4 regions of the Cedecea sp. genome follow, and region 3 is predicted to be linked to each of the others. Evidence: predicted binding sites of a transcription regulator. Region 3 holds the regulator's gene; each other region holds the start of a gene.
The links. Region 3 encodes PhoB, which activates phosphate uptake and scavenging genes when phosphate is short. Its sites were predicted from a motif close to CTGTCATAAAACTGNCNNAT; they were not measured.
Positions count from the first base shown of each region.

Region 1: the regulator PhoB is predicted to act here: its motif matches at 2,005-2,024, upstream of kdgR (DNA-binding transcriptional regulator KdgR).
Region 2: the regulator PhoB is predicted to act here: its motif matches at 3,959-3,978, upstream of uvrB (excinuclease ABC subunit UvrB).
Region 4: the regulator PhoB is predicted to act here: its motif matches at 2,639-2,658, upstream of glpT (glycerol-3-phosphate transporter).

Region 1 covers NZ_DASYBS010000042.1:147,422-155,039, reverse strand. The annotation lists gene VGM55_RS07355 (MBL fold metallo-hydrolase) at 1-186, opposite strand, end outside; gene VGM55_RS07350 (YebO family protein) at 203-484, opposite strand; gene mgrB (PhoP/PhoQ regulator MgrB) at 540-683, opposite strand; gene VGM55_RS07340 (YobH family protein) at 843-1,082, shown strand; gene kdgR (DNA-binding transcriptional regulator KdgR) at 1,122-1,913, opposite strand; gene VGM55_RS07330 (MFS transporter) at 2,089-3,462, shown strand; gene htpX (protease HtpX) at 3,508-4,389, opposite strand; gene prc (carboxy terminal-processing peptidase) at 4,584-6,632, opposite strand; gene proQ (RNA chaperone ProQ) at 6,653-7,339, opposite strand; gene VGM55_RS07310 (GAF domain-containing protein) at 7,444-7,618, opposite strand, start outside.
Region 2 covers NZ_DASYBS010000065.1:20,103-27,720, forward strand. The annotation lists gene moaA (GTP 3',8-cyclase MoaA) at 1-474, opposite strand, end outside; molybdenum cofactor riboswitch at 430-564, opposite strand; gene VGM55_RS10660 (gluconeogenesis factor YvcK family protein) at 773-1,681, shown strand; gene uvrB (excinuclease ABC subunit UvrB) at 1,691-3,706, opposite strand; gene VGM55_RS10670 (ABC transporter ATP-binding protein) at 4,497-5,207, shown strand; gene VGM55_RS10675 (helix-turn-helix transcriptional regulator) at 5,227-5,745, opposite strand; gene VGM55_RS10680 (hypothetical protein) at 5,761-6,021, opposite strand; gene bioD (dethiobiotin synthase) at 6,198-6,881, opposite strand; gene bioC (malonyl-ACP O-methyltransferase BioC) at 6,874-7,618, opposite strand, start outside; gene bioF (8-amino-7-oxononanoate synthase) at 7,613-7,618, opposite strand, start outside.
Region 3 covers NZ_DASYBS010000050.1:2,385-10,002, reverse strand. The annotation lists gene proY (proline-specific permease ProY) at 1-1,269, opposite strand, end outside; gene brnQ (branched-chain amino acid transporter carrier protein BrnQ) at 1,341-2,660, opposite strand; gene VGM55_RS07700 (hypothetical protein) at 2,933-3,088, shown strand; gene phoR (phosphate regulon sensor histidine kinase PhoR) at 3,085-4,392, opposite strand; gene phoB (phosphate response regulator transcription factor PhoB) at 4,415-5,104, opposite strand; gene VGM55_RS07685 (hypothetical protein) at 5,108-5,278, opposite strand; gene sbcD (exonuclease subunit SbcD) at 5,304-6,521, shown strand; gene sbcC (exonuclease subunit SbcC) at 6,518-7,618, shown strand, end outside.
Region 4 covers NZ_DASYBS010000086.1:28,154-35,771, forward strand. The annotation lists gene yfaE (class I ribonucleotide reductase maintenance protein YfaE) at 1-64, shown strand, start outside; gene glpQ (glycerophosphodiester phosphodiesterase) at 98-1,162, opposite strand; gene glpT (glycerol-3-phosphate transporter) at 1,173-2,525, opposite strand; gene glpA (anaerobic glycerol-3-phosphate dehydrogenase subunit A) at 2,787-4,397, shown strand; gene glpB (glycerol-3-phosphate dehydrogenase subunit GlpB) at 4,394-5,662, shown strand; gene glpC (anaerobic glycerol-3-phosphate dehydrogenase subunit GlpC) at 5,646-6,848, shown strand; gene VGM55_RS13725 (nicotinamide mononucleotide deamidase-related protein YfaY) at 6,852-7,618, opposite strand, start outside.

The sequences.
Region 1 (7,618 bases), on a different contig from region 3:
CTGCCACCAGCGTTGTATAAACGCGGGGTAGCCGTCACCGGGAGGATGAGGCAGCTGTTGCGCTTTACGCGCCTTCTGCCAGCGTTTTACGTCGCCGGGCTGACGCACAGCGGGTTCCGTGTTACAGAACCCGTCAGGTAGATGGTGGGATAACTGCGGATTGTACCAGGGGTTTTTCCAACGCATCCCACCTCCCGCTTGCTTAGCGTTCCGCTACCAGACGCACAAAGTCGTCTTCATTATCTTCTTTCGCAGCCGCAGCAGGTTTTTGCTCCGACTCCGGTTCATTTGCTTCGCACAGGCGACGCAGCAAAGCATTTTGACGCTTTTGTAGATCGACCAGTTCTTCAAGCAGTGCAATTTGATCGTTTGCACGACTGCTGGAACGATTCACAAAAAACCACAATACAAGACCAACAATCAGTGTCACCAGCGAGAAAGCCAGCGGCATGATATTCAGAGCACTAAAACCCAATTCGTTCATCTTACCACCTCAATAAAAAAGGCATTCTACACCTGAGGCAGGCAGAGAAAAATCACTACCAGGGGATAAATTTGTTGATGGTACAAATGCCGCTGAAAAATTGCACATCCTGGTCGCACATCACATTTATCATTTGAGTCCATAACAGCAGGCAGGTAACGACAATCACTAACACAATCACCCATCTGTACTTTCTCACTACAATGCCACCTCTTGACCATAGAATTTCGCTAATTTAACACTATCCAACTAAACCATAAGTAACGATTCCTGCTTTTTTATTTCAGAATCATCAGATTGTGCCGTTAACTATTAAAGGTATGCTTGATAAAGAGATTATGTGAGGTATGAGGTAGATATGCGTTTGATTGTCCGTACGGTTGTTGTTATCGCCATCATCTGGATTGGCCTGTTGCTCTCCGGATACAGTGTACTTATTGGCAGCAACGAAAATGCTGCAGGGCTGGGGCTGCAATGTAAATATCTGACGGCGCGTAATACCGTTACTGCGCAGTTTATTCATACCGACAGCGGGATTATCGGCCTGACCAACTGCCCGTTACTGCGAAAAATCGATACGCCGATTGATAACGGCTAATTTTCTCCGGCCGCGGGCGACGCGCGACAGGCCACCCCGCTAGAAAGGATAGTGGTTATAACCCATCTGCCGGGAGAGCGTGCGGGCCGCTTGATGAAGAATGTTCACGTATTCTGCCAGCCCCTCTTCAGTGTAGCGTAGGGTTGGAAAAGAGATGCTCATCCCGGCAACAACCACGCCAAAACGATCGAATACCGGCACCGCTACGCAGCGAATACCCTCTTCCTGCTCTTCATTGTCCTCACCAAAGCCCTGCTCACGTACACAATCCAGCGCTGGCAATAATTCATCCGTGCTGCATATCGTCCGCTCGGTGCTGCTAACGTATTCAACATCAGAGAGGATCTCAAGAACCTCTGCACGCTCGCGCCACGCCAGCAGAACCTTACCAATTGCCGTGCTGTATAACGGATTTCGACGCCCGACACGGGAGTACATCCGTAAATTATAGAGTGAGTCGATTTTATGAATATAAACAATACTGCTTTCGTCCAACGCGCCGAGATGAATTGCCTCTTTCGTCAGACGGGAAAGCTCGCGCATCTGCACATCCGCGCTGCGGATAAGATCAACATTCTGTAAAGCACCGCTGCCGAGCTCAAAGAGTTTCAGCGTAAGCGAGTATTTTTCTGACTCTTCCTCCTGCGCCACGTAGCCCAGCGATTTCATGGTTTGCAGGAAGCGATAGACGGTGCTTTTCGACATCATCACACGCTGAGACAGTTCGGTGATCCCTATTTCTTTCTCTTCGCCAAGCGCCTGTAAGATACCGAAGACTTTCAGCACGGAAGAAACGGAGTCGGGCTGCTTATCGGGGTCTGCAAGTGCCATTCATCACCTCGGGCGTCATTGTTTTATAAAAATTGGAACCGTTTTTTAGTATATGGATGCGCCGCCTGTGCCGCAATCGAAGCCTGCTGATTCGTTACAAATCTGCGGCATCCCGGAGATTGTTTAATGATAAAATCATTACCCTCCTAACGACTTCGCACAGCAAATTTAAAGTATGGATAAATTAGTGTCCGACGGCTTACCTACGCCCCAACGTTATGGCGCCATTTTTACCATTGCGCTCGGGATAATGATGGCCGTTTTGGACGGCGCTATCGCTAACGTCGCCCTGCCGACCATAGATCACGATTTAAATGCCAGCCCGGCGGAATCCATCTGGGTCGTTAACGCCTACCAGATTGCTATTATTGTCTCGCTTCTGTCACTCTCCTTCCTTGGCGATATTTTTGGCTACCGCCGTATCTATCAGAGCGGCCTGGTGCTGTTCTGCCTGACATCACTGTTTTGCGCAGTTTCAACGTCTCTGCCAATGCTGACATTTGCCCGTGTACTGCAAGGGTTTGGAGGGGCAGCGTTGATGAGTGTCAACACCGCGCTGATTCGCCTTATTTACCCTCAGCGTTTTCTTGGCCGCGGTATGGGCGTTAATTCGTTTATTGTTGCGGTGTCATCAGCGGCGGGCCCTACGGTTGCCGCCGCCATTCTTTCTGTCGCGTCATGGCAGTGGCTGTTTTTAATCAACGTGCCGATTGGCATTGTTTCGCTGGTTTTGGCCCTGCGCTATTTGCCGCCGAATCAGCAGAAATCTCAGGGTCAGCGCTTTGACATTCCGAGCGCAGTAATGAACGCCCTGACCTTCGGCCTGCTGATTTCGGCCATCAGCGGCTTTTCGCAGGGACAGCCTGGCTCAGTCATTATTGGCGAGCTGCTCGCGCTGGTGGTGATTGGCTATTTCTTTATTCGCCGTCAGCTGCGCCTTCCGTTCCCGCTTCTGCCGGTTGACCTGCTGAGGATCCCGATTTTTTCGCTGTCCATTGGCACCTCAATATGTTCGTTTGCCGCCCAGATGCTGGCGCTGGTCTCCCTGCCCTTTTTTATGCAAACCGTGCTGGGGCGTAGTGAAGTTGAAACCGGACTGTTGCTAACGCCATGGCCGCTGGCCACGATGGTGATGGCGCCGCTTGCGGGCTACCTGATTGAGCGCCTCCACGCCGGGCTGATGGGCGCCGTGGGGCTGGCCGTTATGGCTTGCGGATTATTCGCCCTGGCGCTGCTGCCGCATAATCCGTCCGATATCGATATCATCTGGCGCATGGTGCTTTGCGGGGCGGGTTTTGGCCTGTTCCAGTCGCCTAACAACCACACCATTATCTCTTCAGCTCCTCGTCACCGCAGCGGCGGAGCCAGCGGAATGCTGGGCACCGCGCGCCTGCTTGGCCAGAGCTGCGGCGCGGCGCTGGTGGCGCTTATGTTCAACCTGTTTACCACCGGCGGCACTCACGCTTCGCTGGTGCTGGCGGGTATTTTTGCCACCATTGCCGCCATCGTCAGCGGATTGCGAATGTCTCAACCCCGCACGCAGGCATAAAAAAAGCGTGCCGCTCAGGGCACGCTTTTTGCTTCAATACTTCGTTTATTTCAGGTATTCGCCGCTGCGCAGCGCTTCAATACGTTTGTCCAGCGGCGGGTGCGTCATGAACAGCTCGCTCATTGATTTTGCCTTACCGTTGATGCAAAACGCCATCATGCTGCTGGCTTCCTGTGGCTCATAGCTGGTTTTCAGACGCTGCAGCGCAGCAATCATCTTCTCACGGCCAACAAGCTTCGCTGAACCGGCGTCAGCGTGGAATTCACGATGACGAGAGAACCACATGGTGATGATGCTGGCAAGAATACCAAACACCAGCTCCAGTACCGTAGCCACCGCAAAGTAAATCAGCGGGTTGCCATTGCTGCTTTCGTTATCATCACGGTTCCCGGACAGGAAGCCGGAAGCCACCTGAGCGATGATACGGGAAATGAAGATAACAAAGGTGTTCACTACCCCCTGAATCAGGGTCATGGTCACCATGTCACCGTTGGCGATATGGCTAATTTCGTGGGCGATAACCGCTTCTGCTTCATCACGACTCATATTCTGCAGCAGACCCGTACTCACTGCGACCAGAGAAGCGTTGCGGCGTGCTCCGGTGGCGAAAGCATTGATGTCTGGTGCGTGGTAAATCGCGACCTGTGGCATAGCGATGCCCGCCTGCTGTGACTGCTGGCGCACGGTTTCAATCAACCAGCGCTCAGTTTCGTTACGAGGCTGCTCAATCACCTCGCCACCTACTGAACGTAACGCCATCCATTTTGACATCAGCAGGGAAATAATTGAGCCGCCAAAGCCAAACAGCACCGCCATGATCATCAGACCCTGAACGCTGCTTGACTGAATCCCCGTCAGGCTTAGCACCAGCCCGAAAACGACCATTACCGCAAGGTTGGTCAGCAGGAAAAGCCCGATACGCATCATAATTTTCTTTTTACCTCGGTTAAAAACACGCTCTTTGCGCTCCACAACATCGTAGGGGCGCGCCGCCTATTTTCAAGCATCTGACGCCGCCAAGTGATTAATAATACATAACTTTACATTTTGTATGCATTTGTCTTACATCGCTGGAGACAGGTAAAAAAATGGGCACCGTTTCGGGTGCCCATCCGGGAGAGTTATTTCGCCGGAGCCGGCTGCTCCGCCGGTCTCCCCTGCTCCATTCCGGCAAGATCGATAGCGATATGAACCGTTTCATCAAGATACGGATCGGGCTCCTGGTAATCCTTCGGCAGATCGTCGAGTTTCTTAATCGGCGCTTTGCCTTCACGCTTGAAGCGGTCGTTGATTCGGGCCAGGCGCGTGGCGTCGTCTTCCAGGTTCTCTTTTTCGCGCTGGGCGTAATTAAGAGAGACAGCGTTACGCTTTTCCTTCAGGGCATTGAAGCGAGCAATGTCCTTCATGATGTACTGGAACTCCGGATCTTTCACGATACGATCCTGATGCAGCTTCAACAATTCTGGTTCGAACGGCGTTAAATCACCGGTCTTCACGTAGGTTGCCGCGTTGATGCTGTCCCAGGGTAGCGCGTTGTCTTCAAACTTTTCGCCGGTCTCGGTTTGCTCGGTACCGGTAGGCATCATGATGTCCGGGGTCACACCTTTACGCTGCGTACTGCCGCCGTTGATGCGGTAGAACTTCTGGATGGTGTACTGAACCGACCCCAGAGCAGGCCATTCCGGGCGCAGCATCTGATCGTATATACGGTTCAGCGAACGGTACTGTTGAACCGTACCTTTACCGAAGGTCGGTTCACCGACAATCAGCGCGCGGCCATAGTCCTGCATTGCCGCAGCAAAGATTTCAGATGCTGAGGCGCTGAAGCGGTCAACGAGCACCACCAGCGGTCCTTTGTAATAGACCACCCCATCGGTGTCGCTATCTTCACGGACTTTACCGTTGTTGTCACGCACCTGGACGACCGGACCGCTTGGGATAAACAGACCGGACAGCGATACCGCTTCCGTCAGTGCACCGCCGCCGTTAGAGCGAAGGTCGATAATCACGCTTTTAACGTTCTGTTTTTCCAGTTTCTGCAGCTGAACCTTCACGTCATCGGTGAGGCCAACATAGAAGCCAGGAATATCCAGCACGCCGACCTTCTCTTTACCGACCGTTTTCACGGACATTTTGACCGCGCGGTCTTCAAGACGAATGCGCTCGCGGGTTAGCGTAACGGTACGCGTTTTAGTGCCTTTGCCCGCAGGCAGGATCTCAAGGCGCACTTTGCTGCCTTTCGGCCCTTTAATCAGCGCCACAACATCGTCCAGACGCCAGCCAATAACATCAACCATTGGCTTGCCCGTCTGGCCTACGCCAACAATTCGGTCACCTACGGTAATGGCTTTGCTTTTCGCCGCCGGGCCACCGGCTACCATGGAGTTAATCAAGGTGTAATCATCATCCATTTGCAGTACCGCACCGATCCCTTCTAAAGAAAGGCTCATTTCGGTGTTGAACTGTTCGGTACTGCGCGGGGAGAGATAATTGGTGTGCGGGTCTATCTCATGAGCAAACGCCGTCATCGCCAGCGAAAACACGTCTTCGCTGTTGCTTTGCGTCAAACGACGAATAGCAAACTGATAGCGTTTAGTCAGCGTTTCGCGAATTTCCTGCTCGGTTTTACCGGCCAGCTTCAGGCTTAGCTCGTCGTACTTCACTTTTGCATCCCAGAGTTTATCCAACTCTTCGACGCCTGTCGGCCACGGTGACTTGCTGCGATCCAGATTAATCGTGTCGTTGCCGGTGAAGTCCATCGGCTTCGCCAGCACCTTCAGCGCATACTGATAGCGCTCAAAACGGCGCTTCTGGCCCAGGTTGTATAAATCATAAAATACGTCGAGCTTGCCAGACCGCAGCTCATCGCCAATCTGCCCTTTCTTCGCGGCAAATTGTGCGACGTCGCTTGCCAGCAGCACGTTATGGCTGTAGTCCAGCAGATTCAGATAACGATCGAAGATTTTTGCCGAGAAGTTGGCATCCAAATCGAACTGGCGGTAATGAGAACGCGTAAAACGAGAGGTTACACGTTCACTCACCGTTGCGTGCTGAGCCTCTTCCTTTAACTGCGGAATTTGGTCAGCACGGGTAATGTTGTCCAGGGCCAGGGCACTGCCTGCCATGAACAGCAGGCTGGCGATAGCCGTAAGCTTAAAGAGTTTGTTCATGCCTGAGTCAGGCCTCCGTTTCAGAACTGCAAGTGTTCTGCGCGTACGATCATTGCCATACCAGAAGTCAGCTGTACACGGACGCCATCTTTGGTAATTTCCAATACGGTAGCATCCATTGCGTTGTTACCCGCTTTGACTTTAATGGCCTGTCCAACCTGCAGAGCTGCAATATCGGTCACCGGTGTACGGCGCTCTTCACGAGGAGCCTTAGGTGCCGGCTTTTCTGCGCGAGGTTTGCGCTCTGCCCCTTCTTTACGACGTGGTGTAGCTGCCGGGCGAGGTTTACGTTCGCGACGTGGCGCCTCTTCCGTTACGCCAGCGGCGGCGGCGGCAGCTTCACGTTTTTTCGCCTGCTGTTCAGCGCGTTGCGCCTGCACTCGAGCTTTTGCTTCCTCAAGCTGCTGGCGAGCATGTTCTACATGCTGTTCGTCCAGCTCACCGCACGGATTACCATCAAGATCAACGCGAGTCGCGCCAGCTTTGATGCCGTACAGGTAACGACAGCTTGAAGTATAAAGACGTAATGCCGAACGAAGCTGAGTTTTGCTGAGGCTCATTTCGCCTTCAACGCGGGAGACTAAATCCTGGAAGATACCAATCTTCAACGGACGAGCTTCACCTTCAGCACTAAAACAGCGTGGAAAACGCTCGGCCAAAAATGCGATAACTTCTTTACTGCTATTCAACTTAGGTTGATTTTCCATGAAATTTCCTGATTACAACGGAATTGCCAATAAGCCGCAGGCATGAACAGGCGACATTATAATGACGCCATCGCTAAATGCCACGTTATCCGTTGCTTATCATGCTATCGAGGGAAGAATTTTTTAAAATCAGTGCCGCCAAGCACCTCTGAAAGCCGCGAAACCAGGGTTTTTAAACCGATTTCGTCTTCTTCTGAAAAACGACCGTACTCGGTGCTGTCAATATCAAGCACGCCGATAACCTGGCCATTTACCGCTAACGGCAGCACAATTTCAGAA
Region 2 (7,618 bases), on a different contig from region 3:
CCCTTCCATCACCTGGCGGAATTTATCCTGGCCGGTGATGGCGTGGAACTGACGGGCATCGAGGCTGTCGACGCTGACATTAATGGCGGTCAGCCCGGCATCACGCCACGCGTTAACATCTCTCGCCAGTCGATAACCGTTGGTTGTCACGGCAAGCTGGCGAATAGAGGCGTTTTCACGCACCGCGGCGATGATGTCGGTGAAGTCACGGCGTAGAGAGGGTTCACCGCCGGTCAGGCGTACCTTTTCCGTCCCCAGGGCGGCAAAAGCTCGGGTGACACGACGGATCTCATCGACGTTGAGGAAGCTTTTATTCGCCACACCGTGGGGCTTATAGCCGTCGGGCAGGCAATAGCTGCAGCGGAAATTGCAGACGTCGGTTATTGATAAGCGCAAGTAATAGAACTTACGCGCAAAAGCATCGGTAAGCTGGGACACTGAGTACACCTTTCCAAATACGGGAGATGCAGTCATTTCTTCCTGCACCCTGGCAGCCTCAGGGGCTGCGGCCAGGGCACCTTATCGTATGACTTAGGTACCAGGGCTTGAGTGTGTGTTACTGCGATAGTAGCGCGACATCTTCCTTCGCGCTATATCAGTTTTCGCTATATAAATCCATACATAACGAGATAATTGCTTAACTTCGCTACAGAGTACTTAAAAAGATAACTTTTACCTTGATTTGCATCATTATCCACAGAGCAAGAATCGTCTTTTTAGCGCTTTTACGCTACCTTAAGCGCCTGTATGCCTCTTAAGGATTATCTTTTCTATGCGTAATCGCACGCTTGCAGATCTTGATCGGGTCGTCGCGCTGGGCGGTGGCCACGGTCTGGGCCGCGTAATGTCATCGCTTTCCTCCCTGGGCTCACGTTTGACCGGTATCGTTACCACGACCGATAACGGCGGTTCTACCGGGCGTATTCGGCGCTCGGAAGGCGGTATTGCCTGGGGAGATATGCGTAACTGCCTGAACCAGCTGATTACCGAGCCGAGCGTGGCGTCAACCATGTTTGAGTACCGTTTTAGCGGTAATGGTGAACTTTCAGGGCATAACCTTGGAAATCTGATGTTAAAAGCGCTGGATCACCTCAGTGTGCGCCCTCTGGAAGCGATAAATCTAATTCGTAACCTGCTTAAAGTGGATGCGCAGCTGATCCCAATGTCAGAACAACCGGTAGATTTAATGGCGACCGACGACCAGGGCAATGCGGTTTACGGTGAAGTGAGCATCGATCAGTTAATCAGCCCACCTCAGGATCTGGCGGTCTACCCAAAAGCCCCGGCTACCCGTGAGGCGCTGGAAGCTATCGCTGAAGCCGATTTAATTCTTATTGGCCCTGGCAGTTTTTATACCAGCCTGATGCCTATTCTACTGCTTGATGAAATGGATCAGGCGCTGCGCCGAACACCAGCCCCGATGGTGTATATCGGTAATTTGGGCAAAGAACTCAGCCCCGCGGCGGCAAGCCTGTCATTGCGACAGAAGCTTGAACTGATGGAACAACATGTAGGAAAACGTATCGTGGACGCCGTGGTCGTTGGCCCTCAGGTTGACGTAAGCGAAATGACCGACAGGCTGATTATCCAGCAACCGCTTGAAGCCAGCGATATCCGATACCGCCATGACCGCCAGCTGCTGCGGGCTGCACTTGAGCAGGCCGTACAACAGCTCGGTTAAGCGCGCCGCTTACGAAGCGGCGATAAACAGCTCACGCAGCTTATGAAGCTGGTCACGAACCTGCGCCGCCTCTTCAAACTCAAGGTTCTGTGCATGCTCCAGCATCTTCGCTTCGAGCTGGTGGATTTTCTGCTGTAGCGCCTTCGGCGTCAGGACAACTTCGTCGTCTTCAATCACGCTGCGCGCTTTGGTTTTGACTCGCCCTTTGGTTTTTGCCATGCCTTCGCCAAGCTGCAGGACGTCCACTACTCGCTTATTCAGGCCCTGAGGCGTAATGCCGTTTTCTTCGTTGTAGCGCTGCTGCTTCTCGCGACGGCGTTCAGTTTCGCCAATCGCCTTCGCCATGGACGGGGTAATTTTATCGCCGTAAAGGATCGCTTTGCCGTTAACGTTTCGCGCCGCGCGGCCAATAGTCTGGATAAGTGAACGCTCTGAACGCAGGAAGCCCTCTTTATCCGCATCCAGAATGGCCACCAGCGACACTTCGGGCATATCCAGGCCTTCGCGAAGCAGGTTTATCCCTACCAGCACGTCAAACTCACCAAGCCGTAAATCGCGAATAATTTCCATTCGTTCCACGGTGTCGATATCCGAATGCAGATAGCGTACGCGTTCGCCGTGTTCTTCCAGATATTCAGTCAGGTCTTCTGCCATCCGTTTAGTCAGCGTCGTCACCAGCACGCGCTCGTTAATGGCCACGCGCTTGCGGATTTCTGAAAGCAGGTCATCGACCTGTGTGGCCACAGGACGTACTTCAATAATCGGGTCAAGTAGCCCCGTAGGACGCACCACCTGATCGACAATATCCTCGCCGGATTTTTCCAGCTCGTAGTTGCCCGGCGTGGCGGAAACGTAGATGGTCTGCGGAGCAAGCGCTTCGAACTCTTCGAATTTAAGCGGACGATTATCCAGCGCGGACGGAAGGCGGAAGCCATATTCCACCAGCGTCTCTTTACGCGCGCGGTCACCGCGGTACATCCCGCCGATTTGCGGAATTGTCACGTGGGATTCATCAACCACCAGCAGGCCATCCGCCGGAAGGTAGTCAAAAAGGGTTGGCGGCGGCTCGCCGGGACCACGCCCTGAAAGATACCGAGAGTAGTTTTCGATGCCCGAGCAATAGCCCAGCTCGTTCATCATTTCGAGATCAAACTGGGTACGCTGAGCAATACGCTGCTCTTCCAGCAGTTTATTATTGGCCAGCAGAAATTTACGGCGCTCGGCCAGCTCCACTTTGATGTCTTCCATCGCCTGCACAATACGCTCACGCGGCGTAACGTAATGCGACTTAGGGTAGATGGTGAAGCGCTGAATCGTTTGATCGATTTGCCCGGTCAACGGATCGAAAAGTGACAGCCTCTCCACTTCTTCATCGAACAGCTCCACGCGCAGCGCAAGGTCATCCGACTCCGCCGGGAAGATATCAACCACCTCTCCTCTCACGCGGAAAGTCCCGCGCTGGAATGCCTGATCGTTACGTGTGTATTGCAGTTCGGTCAGACGGCGCAGGATCGCCCGCTGGTCGATGATCATGCCCTTCGTCAGATGAAGCATCATTTTCAGGTACAAATCCGGGTCGCCCAGACCGTAGATTGCCGACACGGATGCCACCACGATAACGTCTCTGCGTTCAAGCAGCGCTTTCGTCGCCGACAGACGCATCTGTTCAATGTGTTCGTTTACCGAAGCGTCTTTTTCAATGAAGGTATCTGAGCTTGGGACATAAGCCTCAGGCTGATAGTAGTCATAGTAGGAGACGAAAAACTCAACCGCGTTATCCGGGAAAAACTCTTTCATCTCCCCGTAAAGCTGTGCCGCCAGCGTTTTATTCGGAGCCAGTACCATCGTGGGGCGCTGAAGGTCAGCAATTACGTTGGCGACAGTGAAGGTTTTCCCGGACCCCGTCACCCCCAGCAACGTCTGGTGGGCCAGCCCATTTTCAAGCCCGTCTTTCAGGCGATGGATAGCTTCAGGCTGGTCGCCAGAAGGTTTAAATGCAGAATTAAGTTTGAACGCTTTACTCATGAACGGGCTACCTGATGAAGAAACGAGCGGGCCGGAGAGTAATTTTACCCGGCAACGTAATTTTTGCCAGTAGAAAACTGTATAAAACACCAGTTCTCATTTTTACTACGCCTGCCAACAAATGTATTTTGCCGTTTTGTTTGCCCACAATTTCACCCTTCGCCAGATAAATCTCCAGCTTCTGGCGGTTATCCCCAAATTTTTTCGCCTTTTAACATTTGTCAAGGGAGGTCAGGACACCACAGGCCCATTGTTTGACACTTTTATTGCAGCAGTTGATTTTATTTAACAGATTGAATTTAAATAGATATTTAGCAAAGACCGGTTTCGCGTCAATTTGGCTGCAGGCCGCGCCCGCTCTCGCTTCCGTGAAGTTTTCTAACTCTAATGCACAAGGTTATCCACAGGAATAGTGGATAACTGCAGCAAGCCCTTTTAGTTCGCCACTCGGGAAAACCCCTAATTTTTCTGTGTCAGGGGCGAAAAAAAAATTTCGCTAATTTTTTTGCTTTTATTCATTCGATTTCGCTATACCGCGCCGGTTTGAAGCAGATCCCGAAATCGAGATATATCCTGAGGTTAAAACGCGTTTTATTGCACCAAATTCGTTCTTCTTTAGCACTCGTCAGGTGCAGCGAAACGCGAACCTGAGCACCATCAATTTGTTTAACGAAGTAAATACTAAGTTTTATCCTGGAGTGACGGTGGTTTTCAGGGAATATCACCAAGCTGGCAAGCTAATTGCAGAATATCACTGGGGGAAGCCTCCTCCCAACCAAGGAGATGAACCATGCTGAGCTTACGCGCTGTAAATCAGTTCTACGGTGACAATCACATATTGTGGAACCTCGACCTCGAACTGGCACCGGGCGAATGCACCTGCGTCCTTGGTGCTCCCGGGCAGGGAAAAACCACGCTGGTAAACTGCATTACCGGCTATTTGCCCGTACAAAGCGGCAGCATGCTCTGGCAACAAGCGGGGCTGCCTCCTGAAGACCTGGTCAATAAACCTGTTGAGAGCCGGGCCGCGCTGGGAATTGGCTATGTCCCGCAGGACAGGCGCATCTTCTCCCAGCTTAGCGTTGAAGAAAACCTGCAGATCGCCATGATGGCGGGCCACCACGCGCCCCGGGTTATCCCTTCGCTTATCTATGACCTTTTTCCGGAGCTCTATAGCCTGAGGCAGGTAAAAAGTGGCGAGCTCCACGTTGATATGCAACAGCAGCTGGCGCTTGCCCGGGCGCTGGTTCTACAGCCAAAGTTACTGATACTGGATGAACCAACCCTGGGCGGTGGTCAACGGTTTATCACTGAGATGGGTAATCTAATTCGGCGCTTAAACCGTGACTTCGGCTTGACGATTCTGCTGGTTGAACAGCGGCTGTCGTTTATACGCCGGGTAGCAGATAAATTTTGCCTGCTGCACAAGGGCAGGAATATCGCTCAGGGTCATGTGTCGCAGCTGGATGATAAGCTTGTCGCGGGCTGGCTGGAGCCCTGAACGCATCTACTCTCCAGCGCTACAGATTTGCCAGCCGCGCCTGAAATGCCGGATTCAGGGCGGTCAATGCTCTGCGAAGGTTGCACTGGCGAGTCACTTTTGCAATATCCAGCAACGGCGCAGGTATCGCCTTCACGCCGGTGCTATTCATCCAATGTAAAACCGTTTCGAGATTCCACAGTGCGGTTTTTCCGTCATGTACCGGCGTCGGGAACGCTTCGCGGGAGACCATGACTTTTCGAATATACTGCCGAGAAACGCCCAGCAGTTCAGCTACGTCACTCAGCCCAACTAAGTCAGGTGCGGCTTCAACCAACGACGCGCCTGGAATAATATGAGAGACCTCCTTCAGCGCGCTAAGCAGCGCGTCTTCGGCACCGTTAGCTTCACGGGTGAAGTTCAGGGCGATGCGCCCCGTTACGCCTATACCAATAAGAGCATCATCGCACCCACCGGCACCCAGTACGCCAACCCACGGCTCAGGATCCTTCTGGCCATCAGGCAGGTTGAAAATAAGCGTAAACGTGTATTCCGCCATGATACGTTCTCCTTGTTAGTGCAGCACGCTGCGGGATGCTATGTTTGCGCACCCATCCACAAGCCTGCGAATTTGCCTGGCATGGTTCTGCGCGTTTCGCGGCGTGCTCCAGACACAGCTAATGCAAAACTCTCCGCAGCGGCAGGCTTTATCATTCCACGGGCAATAAAGCTTTCCCCAGCAGTGAGCGCCCCCCTCTTTTACCCGCCATCCCTGAAATTCGGCGTAGCTTAGTGCCGCCTCTATCTCTTTTTGCGGGTGCCGTTGTCTTGCCATATTTCCTCCGGCTAAAAAAGCATCTCATAAAGGTTGTCACATGACAACTTAAACTATGAAATACTCTATACCCTTTGCCGGTGGGGAAGAATCGTTGTTTATGAGGAAAGCACTAAAGAGGGAGCCAGCCCGCAGCGCGGCTGCGAGCGTGGCTTTTGTTGCATCAGACTTGAGGCTTATAGCGCAATGACGGAGAGATCGAGATAATGACCAAGCGGGGTTTCATCGCTTATTCCCTCAAGCCAGGGGATCTCCCCCAGCAGAGGTGCCGGCAGCCGCTGCTTAAGCGTGGCAAGATATTCTGCGTGCCTTTTGCCTGCTGGCTGAACCCCGTTTGCAATCCAGCCAACAAGCGGTAATCCCGCAGCACACACGGCCTGCGCCGTCAGCATTGCATGATTAATGCAACCAAGTTTCACCCCAACGACCAGAATGACCGGCAGTTGCTCACCAATGGCCCACTCGGCAAACGTGGTGGTATCCGAGAGCGGCGTAAACCAGCCTCCCGCGCCTTCTACCTGGATCCAGTCGGCTTTGCTGGTGAGGTTTTCCAGCCCTTCAGACAGTGCAGAAAACGTAATGGGGCGCTGCTCTTCCACGCTAATAATGTGTGGCGAGGTCGGTTCAATAAAAGCCAGCGGATTAATTTGCTCATATGGCAGCATAACCGAGCCATTACGCTGTAAGGCTAACGCATCGCTATTACGTATGCCCTCAGGCGTCATTTCGCTGCCGGAGGCAACGGGCTTATAGCCTACCGAACGATACCCGGCGGCATTAGCCGCCTGCAGTAGCGCACAGCTGGCGACGGTCTTTCCAACTTCGGTGTCTGTCCCGGTTACAAACCATTTTTTAATCACGTTCAATTACTCCAAAAACTATCTGCCAGCTGAGGGAAAATTGCCCATCCTGCCGGGGCCATGTTTCGCTAAGCCGCTTTAGTTGCCCGCGCGTCATCAGCGTGTTTTTTCGGCCTTCATGCAGGTGTGTCGCGCCAACGCCTTTCAGCGAACGCATGGCGCTCATGACGTCGGGAAAACGCTGGCTGACCGTGCGGCTGGCGACGACGGACCGCCACGGCCGACACGCTTGTTCAATCTCGGCCACGGATAAAAACTGATTGGCATGCGCCCGTTCATCTATCCCGCGCCAGGCCTCGTGCAGTTCAGGCAGTGAGCCTGCTGCAAGCGTAGTAAATGCAATGCACCCACCCGTTTTTGTCACGCGGTAAAGTTCGGATAAGCCTTGCTGCAGATCGCTACACCACTGAACGGCAAGATTACTCCACGCCAGATCTACTTGTTCATTCGCCAGAGGAATAGACTCGATATCGCCCTCAAGGACACGATGCGCCGACTGGGTTTGCTGGCACTGCTCAAGCATCGCTTGCGAAATATCCAGCGCCAAAACTTCGCTTCCTTTATCCCGCCAAATTCGGCTGTACCAACCGGTGCCGCAGCCTGCATCCAGCACACTGACTGCGGGGCGGCCTGCCACCTCTGTCAGCAGGTTATCGCCGCAGACTCGCTGCAACTCGGCAAAACGCTCGTAACTTCCCGCAGCCCGGCCAAACGCCGCGGCTACAGCGGCCTTATCG
Region 3 (7,618 bases):
CGGGTGGTAGCCAATCAGCGCAATGATAAACACGAGGAACACCAGGCCAATCACTGTCGTGATAACGCCGCCGGGAACAGGGAACTTCAGCGCTTTCGCCTCTTCCGGCGACAGGCGGCGACGGAAGGCAATCTGCGACAGCAGGATCATTATCCACACCCACACGGTGGCAAAGGTCGCCAGCGACGCAATCACCAGGAAGACGTTTTCCGGCATGATGTAGTTAAGGTAAACCGCCAGCAGCAGCGCACAGGCCATCACGACGACCGTGACCCACGGAATCCCATTGCGAGAGGTTTTAGCAAACACCTTAGGCGCGCTGCCCTGCTCAGCCATACCATGCAACATACGGCCTACGCCGAACACATCGCTGTTAATTGCCGAGAGAGAAGCGGTGATAACCACAAAGTTCAGAATACCGGCCGCCGCAGTGATGCCCATATGCTGGAACGTCATCACAAACGGGCTGCCTTCGGTGCCCACGTGGTTCCAAGGATAGATAGACATGATGACAAACAGTGTCCCCACATAGAACACCAAAATACGCAGCGGTACGGAGTTGATGGCGCGTGGAATGGACTTCTGCGGATCTTTCGCTTCCCCCGCGGTGATGCCGATAATCTCAATCCCACCGTAGGCAAACATCACCATTTGCAGCGACATAATCATACCGAGCCAGCCGTTGCTGAAGAAGCCGCCGTTGCTCCATAGATTATGGATACCGGTCGCCTGACCACCGTTACCAATGCCCCAGACAATAATGCCGATCCCGGCAATAATCATGATGATAATGGTGGCAACCTTGAAGAAGGAGAACCAGAACTCCAGCTCGCCGAACACCTTAACGCTCATCAGGTTAATGGCACAGATGATCAGCACCACGCTCAACACCCACACCCAATGTGGCACCGCTGGGAACCAGACGCTCATATAAATCCCGAACGCGGTCACGTCGGCAATGGCGACAATCAAAATCTCGAAGCAGTATGTCCAGCCGGTAATGTAGCCGGCCAGCGGCCCAAGGTTGTCCTGGGCATAACGGGAAAACGAGCTGGCAGCCGGGTTGTGCACCGACATTTCGCCCAGCGCACGCATGATGATATAGGCCGCCACGCCGCCGATAATATACGCCAGCAGCACGCTTGGCCCCGCCATCTTAATGGCGTCCGCCGACCCGTAAAACAGTCCAGTGCCAATCGCCGACCCCAGCGCCATAAATCGAATGTGCCGGGTGCTCAAACCGCGCTTGAGCTTGTTGGTGTTTTCCATTAATCCAGTACCACGCTTTACAATAAAAAAACCACGGAGAGCGACTCCGTGGTTACATAGCAATCAACACGTTAGTGGGCGGCGGAGGTAACCTGGCGCCCTGCTGCACGATCCCAGACAGCGGTAATAACTATCATTGCCACGGTAGGCAGCAGCCAGGCCAGCCCCTGATCGGCCAGCGGCAGATGCGCGGCCCAAGCTGGCAGCATATCGCTAATTGCCGAAGCCTTGATGCCATCAATAATACCAAACAGCAGGCTTATCAGCATCGCCGGCGCAATAACGCGGGTGGAATTATGCCACCACGGGCGGGTAAAGCTCAGCACCACCAGTGCGATACAAGGCGGGTAGATTGCCGTCAGCACCGGGATAGAAATCTGAATCAGATGGCTCAGGCCCAGGTTGGACACCACCATCGAGAACAGGCCGAGGATAAACACCAGAGAGCGATAAGAGAGCGGCAGATACTGGCTAAAGAACTCCGCACAGGCGCAGGTCAGGCCAACTGCGGTCACCAGGCAGGCCAGGAAAATCAGCGCCGCGAGGAAGAAGCTACCGGCACCGCCAAAGGTGTGGGCCACATAAGCATGCAGAATAGCCGCGCCGTTTGCATTCTGGCTGACCAGGTTCGCACTGTCGGAACCGAGATGGAACAGCGCCAGGTAGATAATCGTCAGGCCAATACCGGCAATCAGGCCAGCCCAGATAGTGTAGCGGGTCAGCAGGCGAGACTCCGTCACGCCGCGAGAGCGTGCGGCGTTAACGATAACAATACCGAACACCAGCGAAGCCAGGGTATCCATCGTCAGGTAGCCGTTAACAAACCCGTTAGAGAAGGCTGCATTCTGGTAAGCCTCGGTCGCCGTGCTCAGGCCACCGGCTGGCCACAGGAGCGCGCCGGCAGACAGGATCAGCAGCGCGATGATTTTCACCGGCGCCAGTACGTGGCCTACGGTATCCAGCAGCTTGCCAGGATAAAGAGAGATACCAATCACCAACGCGAAGTACACCAGGCTATAGATAAACAGCGGCATATCACCCATACCGGTCAGCGGGGCAATTCCCACTTCAAAGGAGACGGTGGTGGTACGCGGCGTGGCAAACAGCGGCCCAACGGCCAGATAGCAAACGGTCGCCAGCAAGATACCGGCGCGGCGGCCAATCGGCGAGCTGAGGCTATCAATGCCGCCGCCCACGCGCGCGATCGCCACGATAGTCAGAACGGGTAGACCGACCGCGGTCACCAGGAAGCCAAGCGCCGCCGTCCAGACGTGTTCGCCAGCCTGTAAGCCAACCATAGGGGGAAAAATAATATTGCCCGCGCCCACAAACAGCGCAAAGGTCATAAAGCCCAATGCGATGATGTCACGAGATTTTAAATGATAGGTCATAAAATAATGCAGCCTGTGGATGTGTGGTGTTGAAAAAATTCAAATTTTTCACCGTCAGTTGTTCCAATCAACATTCGGTAAAAACGCGGTTATTACCGGTAACGACAGCGGAATATGCTTCTCCAGATCGGTGGCGAAGAATAGTTAGTCGAATTACCACGCAATTTCAGTCGGTCTGGTAATAACAGGGGGCAATTAAAACGCTTATAGCGTTTGAAGGCAAGAAGGGATCGGGAAACCAGAAAGATATCCTTTTAAAATACGGATAACCAGTGAATAAAGTTGATTATGCGCTTTTGTTATGGCTTATCATTCGGACAAAAAAGCATCAATTCGATATTCAGCACTTAACGAGTGGTGGAAATACAAACAAAAAAGGCCAGAAAACTGGCCTGTGGAAAGTGAAATTGACGGCAGGGGCAAATTAATGTGCCGCCACCGCAGCATCATGGGCAATTAATCGCTCAGGGAGGATAAATGAGAACGTTGCCCCCTGCCCCGGCTGGCTTTCAATGTCCAGTCGCGCATCATGATGGCTGAGAGCATGTTTCACAATTGCCAGCCCAAGCCCGCTTCCTCCCGTTTGGCGCGAGCGGGCTTTGTCCACCCGGTAGAAACGCTCGGTCAGGCGCGGAATATGCTCGGCAGAAATCCCGGTCCCGGTATCTTTAACGCTAAACGCCGCGCCGTGAGGCAAACGCCTCCAGGTAACGGTGATATGCGTTCCTGCAGGCGTATGGTTTACAGCGTTGTAGACCAGGTTGGAAATGGCGCTGCGCAGTTGCTCTTCATTACCGTAAACCTGTAGCCCTGACTCAACGTTAAAAGTGAGCGTATGCTTTTGCTGGCTTAGCGTCTGCGCTTCGCGCTCAACGACCCGCAGCATAAGCGGGACGTCGATTTTCTCGTTCATTGAAATCGCCGGTGCCGCTTCAATTCTCGACAAGGTTAGCAACTGTTTGACCAGCCCTTCCATACGTGACGTTTGTTCACGCATGGTATGCAACGCCTTATCCTTGAGCGGCCCTTCCAGCGCCTGATCCTGCATCATTTCCAGATACCCCTGCAATACGGTTAGCGGGGTACGCAATTCATGACTGACGTTGGCAAAGAAGTTTCGTCTGGCCCCTTCAAGCTGGTGCATCTGGGTAACATCCCGCGCGACCATCAGCCACTGCCCGTCGGCATAAGGCATAACGCGAAATTCAAGGTGGCGCCCGCTGTTCAATACCAGCGTAAGCGGGCGAGTAAACTGCTGCTTTGCGACGTATTGCGTGAATTCAGGGTAGCGCAGGAGGTTGAGGATATTTTGGCCATTATCATCCGGCCAGCGCAGGCCAAGCAGCTGCTGAGCCAGGCCGTTACACCAAAAAATGGTGCCTTCTTCGGTGGTCAACACCACCGCGTCGGGCAGGGATTCCGCTCCACTGCGAAAACGTTTGATCAGATTACCTAACTCTTTACGGCGTTTTTTATTGCGCAACTGCATCTGGTGCAGCCCGTAAAGCAGCGGTTCCCAGCTCCCGCTCCCCGGAGGAGGCGTCATGCTGCGATCAACCCATAGCCACCAGGAGAGACGGAGCAAGTTCCAGAAATGCCAGCTCAACAGGGAAGTCACTGCCGCCAGTAGAAACCACGGCAGATGGCCAAAAATCAATCCGAGAATAGCCGCCGGTAAACAACAGAGCATGAGCTCCAGTACCAGCCTTTTCCATGACAGCCGTTCCAGCACGCGTCACGCTCCTGTAAGCATCTTAAAAACGGGTTGAAAAACGATAACCCGTGCCGCGAACTGTTTGCACCATTTTGTCATGACCACTTGTTTCCAAAGCTTTGCGCAGGCGGCGAATATGCACGTCTACGGTACGGTCCTCAACGTAAACGTTAGTCCCCCACACGTTATTAAGTAGCTGTTCACGGCTGTAAACGCGCTCCGGGTGAGTCATAAAGAAGTGTAACAGCTTAAATTCGGTTGGCCCCATGTCGAGCGGCTCTTCACCGGTCATCACGCGGTGTGAGGACGGGTCAAGGCTGAGGCCCTGCATCTCTATCACCTCTTCCACCGCCATCGGTGAAATACGGCGCATTACCGCTTTAATACGCGCAACCAGCTCCTTTGGCGAAAACGGCTTGGTGATGTAGTCATCGGCACCGACCTCAAGACCGCGGACGCGATCTTCTTCTTCGCCACGCGCGGTTAACATCATCACCGGGATCTCGCGGGTCAATGCTTCGCGCTTAAGGTGCTTGATGAACTGGATCCCGGAGCCGCCTGGCAGCATCCAGTCCAGCAGGATCAGATCGGGGAAAGGTTCAATCAGCAGGTTAACCGCGCTGTCATAATCTTCCGCCTCTACCGACTGGAAGCCATTTTGCTCGAGCACAAAGCTCACCATTTCACGAATCGGAGCTTCATCTTCTACGACTAAAATGCGTCTCGCCATGATTTACCCTGTTGAAAAGAGACCATCTCTTATTAATTGTGCGCCAGTATGCGTCAGATTTGTGACAGATTTATGAAAAAGATTACGGCCAGATATTTCACCTTTTTGAATTATGACAGCCACAGATTTTTGCTGACGGTTACGCTTCTGACTCAATAGCTTATAATCGGTCATTCGCCTCTTTGCCATGGGACAGGTTATGCGCATTCTCCACACATCAGACTGGCACCTCGGCCAAAACTTCTATACCAAAAGCCGGGCGTCTGAACACCAGGCCTTTCTCGACTGGCTGCTAAACGCCGCGCTTGAGCATCAGGTGGACGCGATTATTGTCGCGGGGGACATCTTTGATACCGGCTCGCCGCCGAGCTACGCCCGCGAAATGTATAACCGCTTTGTGGTACAGCTGCAGGCCACCGGCTGCCAGCTTGTGGTGCTGGCGGGTAACCACGATTCCGTTGCCACACTTAACGAATCCCGCGAGCTGCTGGCCTGCCTGAATACCCGGGTGATTGCCAGCGCCCGCCACCAAAAAGACGAGCAGGCGCTGGTCCTTAATCAAAAAGACGGCACGCCTGGCGCTATCCTGTGCCCTATTCCGTTCCTTCGCCCACGCGACATTCAAAGCAGCCAGGCCGGGCTGTCCGGCCATGAAAAACAGCGCTCCTTAATGGAAGCCATCAGCGAACATTATCAGCACTGCTATGAGGCTGCCGTTGCCCTGCGAGGTGACAGACCGCTGCCGATTGTCGCCACCGGGCACCTGACCACCGTTGGCGTAACGAAATCCGACGCGGTTCGCGACATTTATATCGGCACGCTGGACGCTTTCCCGGCGCAGCACTTCCCGCCCGCCGACTACATCGCGCTCGGGCATATTCATCGCGCACAGAAAATCGGCGGTAGCGAGCATATTCGCTACAGCGGCTCGCCGATTCCGCTGAGCTTCGACGAAACCGGCAAAGCAAAAAGCGTGTTTCTCGTCGAGTTTAGCGGCGCTGCGCTGGCCAGCGTCGAACCGCTGGAGGTCCCCATCAGCCAGCCACTGGCCATCGTCAAAGGCTCGCTGCGCGAAATTGAGCAGAAGCTTGAGCAGTGGCGAAACGCGCCGACTGAACCGAAAGTCTGGTTGGATATCGAAATCGCCACCGATGAATATCTGCACGACATGCAGCGCCAGGTACAGGCGCTGACCGACGATTTACCGGTTGAAGTCGTCCTGCTTCGCCGCAGCCGCGAACAGCGCGAACGGGTGATTGCCAGCCAGCATAAAGAGACGCTGAGCGAGTTAAGCGTTGAAGAGGTTTTTGAGCGGCGGCTGAGTCAGGAAGGAACCAGCGAGGAACGCGCCGCCAGGCTAAGAACGCTGTTTGCCCAAACCCTTTCAGATTTGCACCAGCAGGAGGACCAGGCATGAAGATCCTCAGCCTGCGGTTAAAAAACATCAACTCCCTGAAAGGCGAGTGGAAAATTGATTTCACCCAGGAGCCTTTCGCCAGCAACGGGCTGTTTGCCATCACCGGCCCGACGGGCGCGGGAAAAACTACCCTATTGGACGCTATTTGCCTGGCGCTTTACCACAAGACGCCTCGCCTCAGCACCGTTTCGCAGTCGCAAAACGACCTGATGACCCGGGACACCGCAGAGTGCCTGGCAGAAGTCGAATTTGAAGTCAAAGGCGTTGGCTACCGGGCGTTCTGGAGCCAGAACCGCGCCCGTAACGCGGCAAACGGCAACCTCCAGGCACCGCGCGTAGAGCTGGCCCAAATCAGCGACGGCCAAATCCTCGCCGATAAAATTAAAGACAAGCTTGAGATTGTCGCCTCGCTGACCGGGCTGGACTACGATCGCTTCACCCGCTCGATGATGCTCTCCCAGGGGCAGTTTGCCGCCTTTTTAAACGCCGATGCCAACGACCGCGCCTCGCTGCTTGAAGAGCTGACCGGCACGGAGATTTACGGCACCGTTTCCGCCGCAGTGTTTGAAAATCATAAGCAAATCAAAAGCCGCTTTGAAAACCTGCTGGCTCAGGCTTCAGGTGTTGCACTATTGAATGAAGAGCAGCAACAGCAGCTTACGGAAAGTTTGCAGGCGCTCACTCTGGAAGAGAAAAAGCTGTCCGGGGAACACCAACAGCAGCAGCAACATCAGCACTGGCTCAGCCAGCTCGCCCGGCTCACCACCGACAAAGCCCAAAAGCAGCAGGCGCTGGACGCAGCCAATCAGTCGCTCAAAGCCGCAGAGCCGATGCTGGCGAAGCTGACCCGCGCCTTGCCTGCCGAAAAACTGCGCCCTCACTGGCAGCGACTGCAGGAAAAGCAGCAGACGTTAAGGCAAAACGGCGAAGCCGCAGAGAAAGTGAATACCCGCTTACAGCAGCTCACCGTTCGTCGCCAGCAAACCCGTCTGTTAGCCGCCGAACAGGCTCAAAAGCTTCAGTCGGAAGCACAGCATGTACAGGAATGGCTCGCGGCCAATGACCGCTATCGCCTGTGGGGCGCAGAGCTGACGGGC
Region 4 (7,618 bases), on a different contig from region 3:
CCAGCCCGGTGAAATTCTCCCCTGCTGCTGCAAAGCGCGGGGCGATATAGAAATCGAGATGTAAAAAAGGCCGCATTCGCGGCCTTTTCTCTTTCCGTTACTTCTGCTTCAGGAACTGAACCGCCTTGTCCGGGAAGTCGGTAAACAGCCCGTCGACGCCCGCTTTGTTGTACAACACCTCGTACAGCTGATTCACATCGCTCACATAGTCAGGCAGCGCATCCGCCCTTACCGTGTACGGATGTACGGTAAGCTTACTGGCATGCGCTTCGGTTACCATATCAGTGAGCCTGACGTTGCCTTTGGTCGAGGACTTCTCCACCAACATATGGTAGTCCGGGCCAACACCGTCGGCATACTGAGCGATTTGCTTCATCGCGCCAGGCTTAAACATCCAGTCGTAGCTGTAGTTCACCCACTTGCCGTCCGGCTGTTTTTCCTGAGTCTCATTCCAGTCGGTATAAGCGATAAGCTGCACCAGTTTAAGATTCATGCCCATTTTCGGCTCAAGCTCGTTTTTAATGCGCTTAAGCTCCGCCGCGTCAAAGCACTGGAGATAAACCTTATCCTGCTTGCCGGTATAGCCGTATTGCTTCAGCACCTCCAGCGTTTTCGCCGCGATATCTTTCCCTGCCTGATGGTGGAACCACGGCGCTTTTATCTCAGGATAAATGCCGATGTTCTTGCCGGTGGAATGGTTCAGCCCCTGAACAAACTCGATTTCTTCTTCAAAGGTGTGCACCCGGAAGTCGGATTTGCCCATCGGGAAGCGCCCCGGATAGGTCTGCACCTGCTTGCCGTCAACGATATCAAAACCTTCGGTGAACTTGAGGGACTTGATTTCCGCCAGCGTAAAGTCGATGGCGTAGTAGCGGCCATCTTTTCGTGCACGGTCCGGGAAGCGCTTCGCGACATCAGTCACCCTGTCCAGATAGTGGTCATGCAGCACCACCAGCCTGTCGTCTTTGGTCATCACCAGGTCTTGCTCAAGGTAGTCCGCTCCCTGAGCATAGGCCATCGCCTTCGCCGGCAGCGTATGCTCAGGCAGATAGCCGCTGGCCCCCCGGTGAGCAATCACGACTTTGTCCGTGCTCTCAGCAAATGCGCTGCTGGTCGCCATCAACACAACGCCCGCCAGTAAGGATGTTGCAATCAGTTTCATTTTGCTCCCCTTAGCCGTTCTTCATCATTTTTTCGTCATGCTGTTTACGCTCGCCAATCATCACCACAATCAGCAGCAACACGGCCAGAACACTGCCGCCAATCATCACGATAAAACCGCCGTCCCAGCCGAAGAAGTCAACGGTATAGCCAACAATGGCGCTGGCCGCGACCGAGCCGCCCAGGTAGCCAAACAGGCCGGTGAAGCCCGCTGCCGTACCCGCCGCTTTCTTAGGTGCAAGCTCAAGCGCATGCAGGCCAATCAGCATCACAGGGCCATAAATCAGGAAGCCGATGACGATCATGCAGGCCATGTCCACGCCCGGGTTACCCGGCGGGTTAAGCCAATAAACCACGGTGGCAATTGTCACCAGCACCATGAAGAACACGCCGGTCGCACCGCGGTTGCCCTTGAATACTTTATCGGACATCCAGCCGCACAGCAGCGTACCGGGAATACCTGCATACTCATAAAGGAAGTAGGCCCAGGACGATTTATCCAGCGCGAAGTGCTTCACTTCCTTCAGGTAGGTTGGTGACCAGTCCAGAATGCCGTAACGCAGCAGGTAGACAAACACGTTGGCAATCGCGATGTACCACAGCAGGCGGTTCGGGAAGACATACTTCATGAAGATCTGCTTCGCCGTCAGCTCTTCTTCCGCTTTCTCGCTGTAATCGTCCGGATAATCGTTTTTATACTCTTCAATCGGCGGCAGACCGCAGGATTGCGGCGTGTCACGCATCAAACCGAAAGCAATAATCGCCACAATGATTGCCGCAAAAGCCGGCATATACAGCGCCGCATGCCAGTCGTTAAACCACGCCATACCCAGCAGGAACAGCAGCGGAGGAATACCGCCGCCCACGTTATGCGCACAGTTCCACACGGAAACAATACTCCCGCGCTCTTTCTGCGACCACCAGTGCACCATAGTGCGTCCGCACGGCGGCCATCCCATACCCTGGAACCAGCCGCACAGGAACAGCAGCACAAACATCACGGCGATGCTTGACGTTGCCCACGGCACAAAGCCCATAAACAGCATCACCGCCGCCGCCATGATAAGCCCGGCAGGCAGAAACACGCGCGGATTCGAACGGTCGGAAACCGAACCCATGATGAATTTCGAAAATCCGTAGGCGATCGAAATCCCGGATAGCGCAAAACCGAGATCGCCACGGGAAAAGCCCTGCTCCACCAGATATGGCATCGCAAGAGTGAAGTTTTTCCTCACCAGGTAATAAGCAGCGTAACCAAAGAAGATGCCCATGAAAATTTGCCAGCGCAGGCGACGATAGACCGGGTCTATCTGCTCCTCTGGCAAACGCGTCTTATGCGCGGCGGGTTTGAAGATACTTAACATACGAGCCTCCGTGGCGTTGATGTTCAGCGGGGGCAAGCGGCCCCTGCCTAATGTTCTTTTTCGAGCACATGGTAGTTATCTACGCGCGTACTTACTGTGAAACATCGCACATAATGTTACATTTTTATTACAAAGAGGCGAAAAGGTGCATGGCATCACGAATAATTTTCGTTTATTGCTCGAATTTGCTCGCAATCAAACATTTCGTGCCTTATTTGTGGCTGAATAACAGTAAATAATGCGGGGATAAAGGAACGCCATGTGAGCAGAGAGACGGACGTGATTATCATTGGCGGAGGAGCAACCGGAGCCGGTATAGCACGTGACTGCGCCCGACGTGGGCTGCGTGTTCTTCTGCTCGAACGCCACGACATTGCGACGGGCGCGACCGGCCGCAACCATGGCCTGCTGCACAGCGGCGCGCGCTATGCGGTCACCGACGGCGAATCCGCACGAGAATGCATTGAGGAAAACCGCATCCTGAGGCGCATCGCCCGCCACTGCATCGAACCCACAGACGGTCTGTTTATCACGCTTCCGGAAGACGACCTGGCGTTTCAGAGCGGGTTTATTGCCGCCTGCCGTCAGGCCGGGATTCACGCAGAAGCGCTGGCCCCCAAAGAGGCTCTGCGTCTTGAACCATCAGCGAACCCGGCGTTAATCGGTGCGGTGCGTGTCCCGGATGGGACGGTCGATCCTTTTCGCCTTACGGCTGCCAATATGCTCGATGCAAAAGAGCACGGCGCAAAGGTACTCACCGGCTGCGAAATTACCGGCCTGATTCGGGAAGGCTCCAGGGTCTGCGGCGTGCGCGTATTCAATCATCTCACCCGGCAATCGGGGGAGTTCCGTGCTCCGATGGTGGTTAATGCCGCCGGGATCTGGGGCCAACACATTGCTGAATATGCCGATCTCAAGGTAAAAATGTTCCCGGCTAAAGGCGCGCTGCTGATCCTCGGCCACAGAATCAATAACATGGTCATCAACCGCTGCCGTAAACCGGCAGACGCCGATATCCTTGTCCCCGGCGACACCATCTCGCTTATTGGCACCACCTCCACGCACATTGACTACGACCAGATTGACAATATGTCCGTCACGCCGGATGAGGTAGATATTCTGATCCGCGAAGGTGAAAAACTGGCTCCGGTACTGGGCCAAACCCGTATTCTGCGAGCCTACGCAGGCGTCAGGCCTCTGGTCGCCAGCGATAACGATCCGACGGGGCGCAGCGTGAGCCGTGGGATTGTGCTGTTGGATCACGCGAAACGCGACGGCATGGACGGTTTTATCACCATTACCGGCGGCAAACTCATGACCTACCGCCTGATGGCGGAATGGGCAACGGACCTGGTTTGCGAGCGGCTTGGGAACAATATCCCCTGCTCCACAGCTTCGACGCCGCTGCCGGGCTCCGAACAAACGGCAGAACAAACGCTGGGCAAAGTTATCTCCTTACCGCCTACGATTCGCGGGTCGGCCGTCTGGCGGCACGGCGACCGCGCTACCCGCCTGCTGAATAACAGCCGGCTTAGCAACAGCCTGGTTTGCGAATGCGAAGCCGTCACCTCCGGTGAGGTTCGCTATGCCATCGACGCCCTCGGCGTAAAAAGCCTGGGTGATTTACGCCGCAGAACGCGTGTGGGCATGGGCACCTGCCAGGGCGAACTTTGCGCCTGCCGTGCCGCGGGCCTGCTGCAGCGCTTCCAGCTCACCACACCGGCACAGTCGCTTGAGCAGCTTTCCCATTTCCTCAACGAACGCTGGAAAGGTGTCCGCCCGATAGCCTGGGGAAATGCGTTACGCGAAAGCGAATTTACCGCCTGGGTCTACCAGGGGCTGTGCGGACTGGATAACGGAGAACAGAGATGAAATTCGACACGATTATCATCGGCAGCGGCCTCGCCGGACTGACCGCTGGAATAAAGCTGGCGGAAAACGGGCAGCGCTGCGCTATCGTCAGCCGCGGGCAAAGTGCGCTGCACTTCTCTTCTGGTTCACTGGATTTACTGTCTGCGCTGCCGGACGGCAGCCCGGTTCAGGAGCCTGAGGCCGCGCTGGAAAGCCTGGCTGAACAGGCCCCCCAACATCCCTACAGCCTGATGGGTAAAGAAAGCGTGTTGGCTTTTGCCGCAGAAAGCGAACAACTGCTGGCAAGGGCTGGCATCCCCATGACGGGCCATTATCGCCAAAACCACCTGAGAATTACCCCGCTGGGCAAACAAAGGGCCAGCTGGCTAAGCCCGCCGGAGGTGCCTCAGGCTCCACTGCCCTGGCAAAAAGTCACGGTGATCAATATCGCAGGTTTTCTGGACTTTCAGGCAGAGCTGGTGGCCGGTTCGCTTTCGTCCTCGGGCTGTGCCGCACACGTCGCCGAACTCACCTTACCCGTGCTTGACGTATTACGTAATAACCCAAGCGAGTTTCGTGCCGTAAATATCGCCCGGGTGCTGGATCTGCCGGAAAATCGCCGGGCGCTGATAGATGAACTCCGGCTGTTGCTGGGCCGCGGTGAAGCGATGATTCTGCCCGCTTGTCTGGGTCTGGAAGGAGATACGCTTTCAGCCCTGGAGCACGCGCTTAACGTACCGGTAAAACTGCTTCCTACGCTGCCGCCGTCGGTACCCGGAATGCGGCTACACGCCGTGCTCCGCCGCCGCTTTCAGTCTCTTGGTGGCCTTATCATGCCTGGCGATACCGTAACGGGTGCTCAGCTTGAACAAGGGTGCATCAGCGCCCTGTTCACCAAAAATCATCGTGAAGTCCCGTTGCGTACCCGCAATGTCATTCTGGCCAGTGGAAGCTTCTTTAGCGGTGGACTGGAGGCCGACCGGCAACGCGTCTTTGAACCGATATTCGGGCTGGGCGTCGAGGTGCCGGAGGAGCGAACCTCATGGAGCAAAGCAGATTTCTTTGCGCCACAGCCTTGGCTGCAGTTTGGGGTAAAGGTTAACGCCCGCCTTCAACCATTCCACCAGGGCGAATACACAAAAAATCTCTATGCCATCGGCTCGGTGCTGGGCAGCTTTGACCCTATACAACAAGGATGTGGGGCCGGCGTGTCGATGCTAACGGCGCTCTTCGCTGCTGACAGCATCCTCACTACTGCGGAGGTTCACCATGAACCTGCTCGATGAAACCAGCTTTGAAAGCTGTATTAAATGCACGGTCTGCACTACGGCCTGCCCGGTTAGCCGCGTACGCCCGGAATACCCGGGCCCCAAACAAGCCGGGCCGGACGGTGAGCGACTGCGTCTTAAAGATCCATCGCTGTATGATGAAGCGCTGAAGTACTGTACCAACTGTAAACGGTGTGAAGTCTCCTGCCCGTCCGAGGTAAAAATTGGCGATATCATTCAGCGGGCACGGGCCAGGTACGGCGAACACAAGCCCTCGTTGCGCGACGCCATTCTTAGCCATACCGACTTAATGGGCACGCTCTCTACTCCGTTTGCTCCACTGGTGAACGCCACCACCGGCATGAAGCCCGTACGCAAGCTGCTGGATAAGGCGTTAAACATTGATTCCCACCGCGAGCTGCCCAAATACTCTTTTGGTACCTTCCGCCAGTGGTATCGTCGCCAGTCGCAGCAGCAGGCCAGCTTCCCGCAGCAGGTAGCGTTCTTCCATGGCTGTTTTGTGAACTACAACCACCCGCAGCTCGGCAAGGACATGGTTAAGGTGTTTAACGCGATGGGCATCGGCGTGCAGTTGCTCAAAAGAGAGAAGTGCTGCGGCGTACCGCTTATCGCTAATGGCTTTATCGATAAGGCAAAAAAACAGGCGGCGGCAAATGCCCGCTCGCTTGAAGAAGCCGTTATCCAGCAAGGGTTACCGGTTGTCTCAACCTCTTCGACCTGTACTTTCACCCTGCGTGACGAATACCCGCACATACTGGGCGTTGATACCACGCCAATCCGCGATCGGATTGAACTGGCAACGCGCCACATCTGGAAACTTCTGGAAGAGGATGGCAGAACGCTGGCGCTAAAAAATACGCCGCTTCGCATCGCTTACCATACGCCGTGTCATATGGAAAAAATGGGCTGGACGCTCTACTCCGTTGAACTGCTGCGCCGAATTCCCGGCGTGGAGCTGGTGATGCTGGATTCCCAGTGCTGCGGCATTGCCGGAACCTATGGGTTTAAAAAGGAAAACTATACCGCCTCTCAGCGCATCGGCGCGCCGCTGTTCAGGCAGATAGAAAAGAGCGGCGTAGACCTGGTGGTCACCGACTGTGAAACCTGTAAATGGCAGATAGAGATGTCCACCAGCAAACGCTGCGAGCACCCGATTACGCTGCTGGCACGGGCGCTCGCCTGATACCTAGAGGCTTGCTGACTCCACAACCGTAATCCAGCCGTGCCCGGCTTTCAGCGGCTGGCCGTTGAGCCAGCGGCGAAGCACGTTAAGCGCCATCATGGCACACACCTCCTGGCGGGTGGCTAACGCATGGCGACTGTTGCCAAACTTCACGCCAAGGCCAAAGGTGCCGTCCGGCGTGGAGAGCGCAAAGTTGATCTGCTGCGCTTCCTCACCTGCTATCACCAGGGCCACGCCGCTTTGCTGGCTCTGGCGCAGGTCTGCGCTGGACTTCAGCGCCTCCGCCAGCGTGCCAGCCTCCTGCGGTAAAACACGGCTAGCTTTCAGCGCAGCATGCGCTCGTGTCAACTGCAGCGCCAGCAGGCCGCCGGTAAACTGCTCGCTCACGGTGATGGTCAGTGAACGCTCGGCGAGGCGGCGTGCTATTTGCGCAGGAAGCCCTTCGGTCCCTTCAAAAATCAGGCTGTCTCCTGCCACACGGCGCACTTCCGGCCATACCGCTTCCATGGCTTCACGCTGGCTGGCCGGGCCGGTGAGCTTGAGCTCGATAATCGGCATGGATGAGCGATATCCCATCACCACATCATCCGGCAACGTCAGTGGATCAAGGCATTGTGCCAGCTCACTTTCGGAGCGTCCAAACGTGGTTAAGCGCAGACATACCGGGGGTTCAGGGAGCGTAAAGCGCGCGCGCAGCCGCGGCATTATCTGTTTTTCGACCATGGCCTTAAATTCTGACGGCACGCCGGGCGTAAAAAACATCAGGCAGC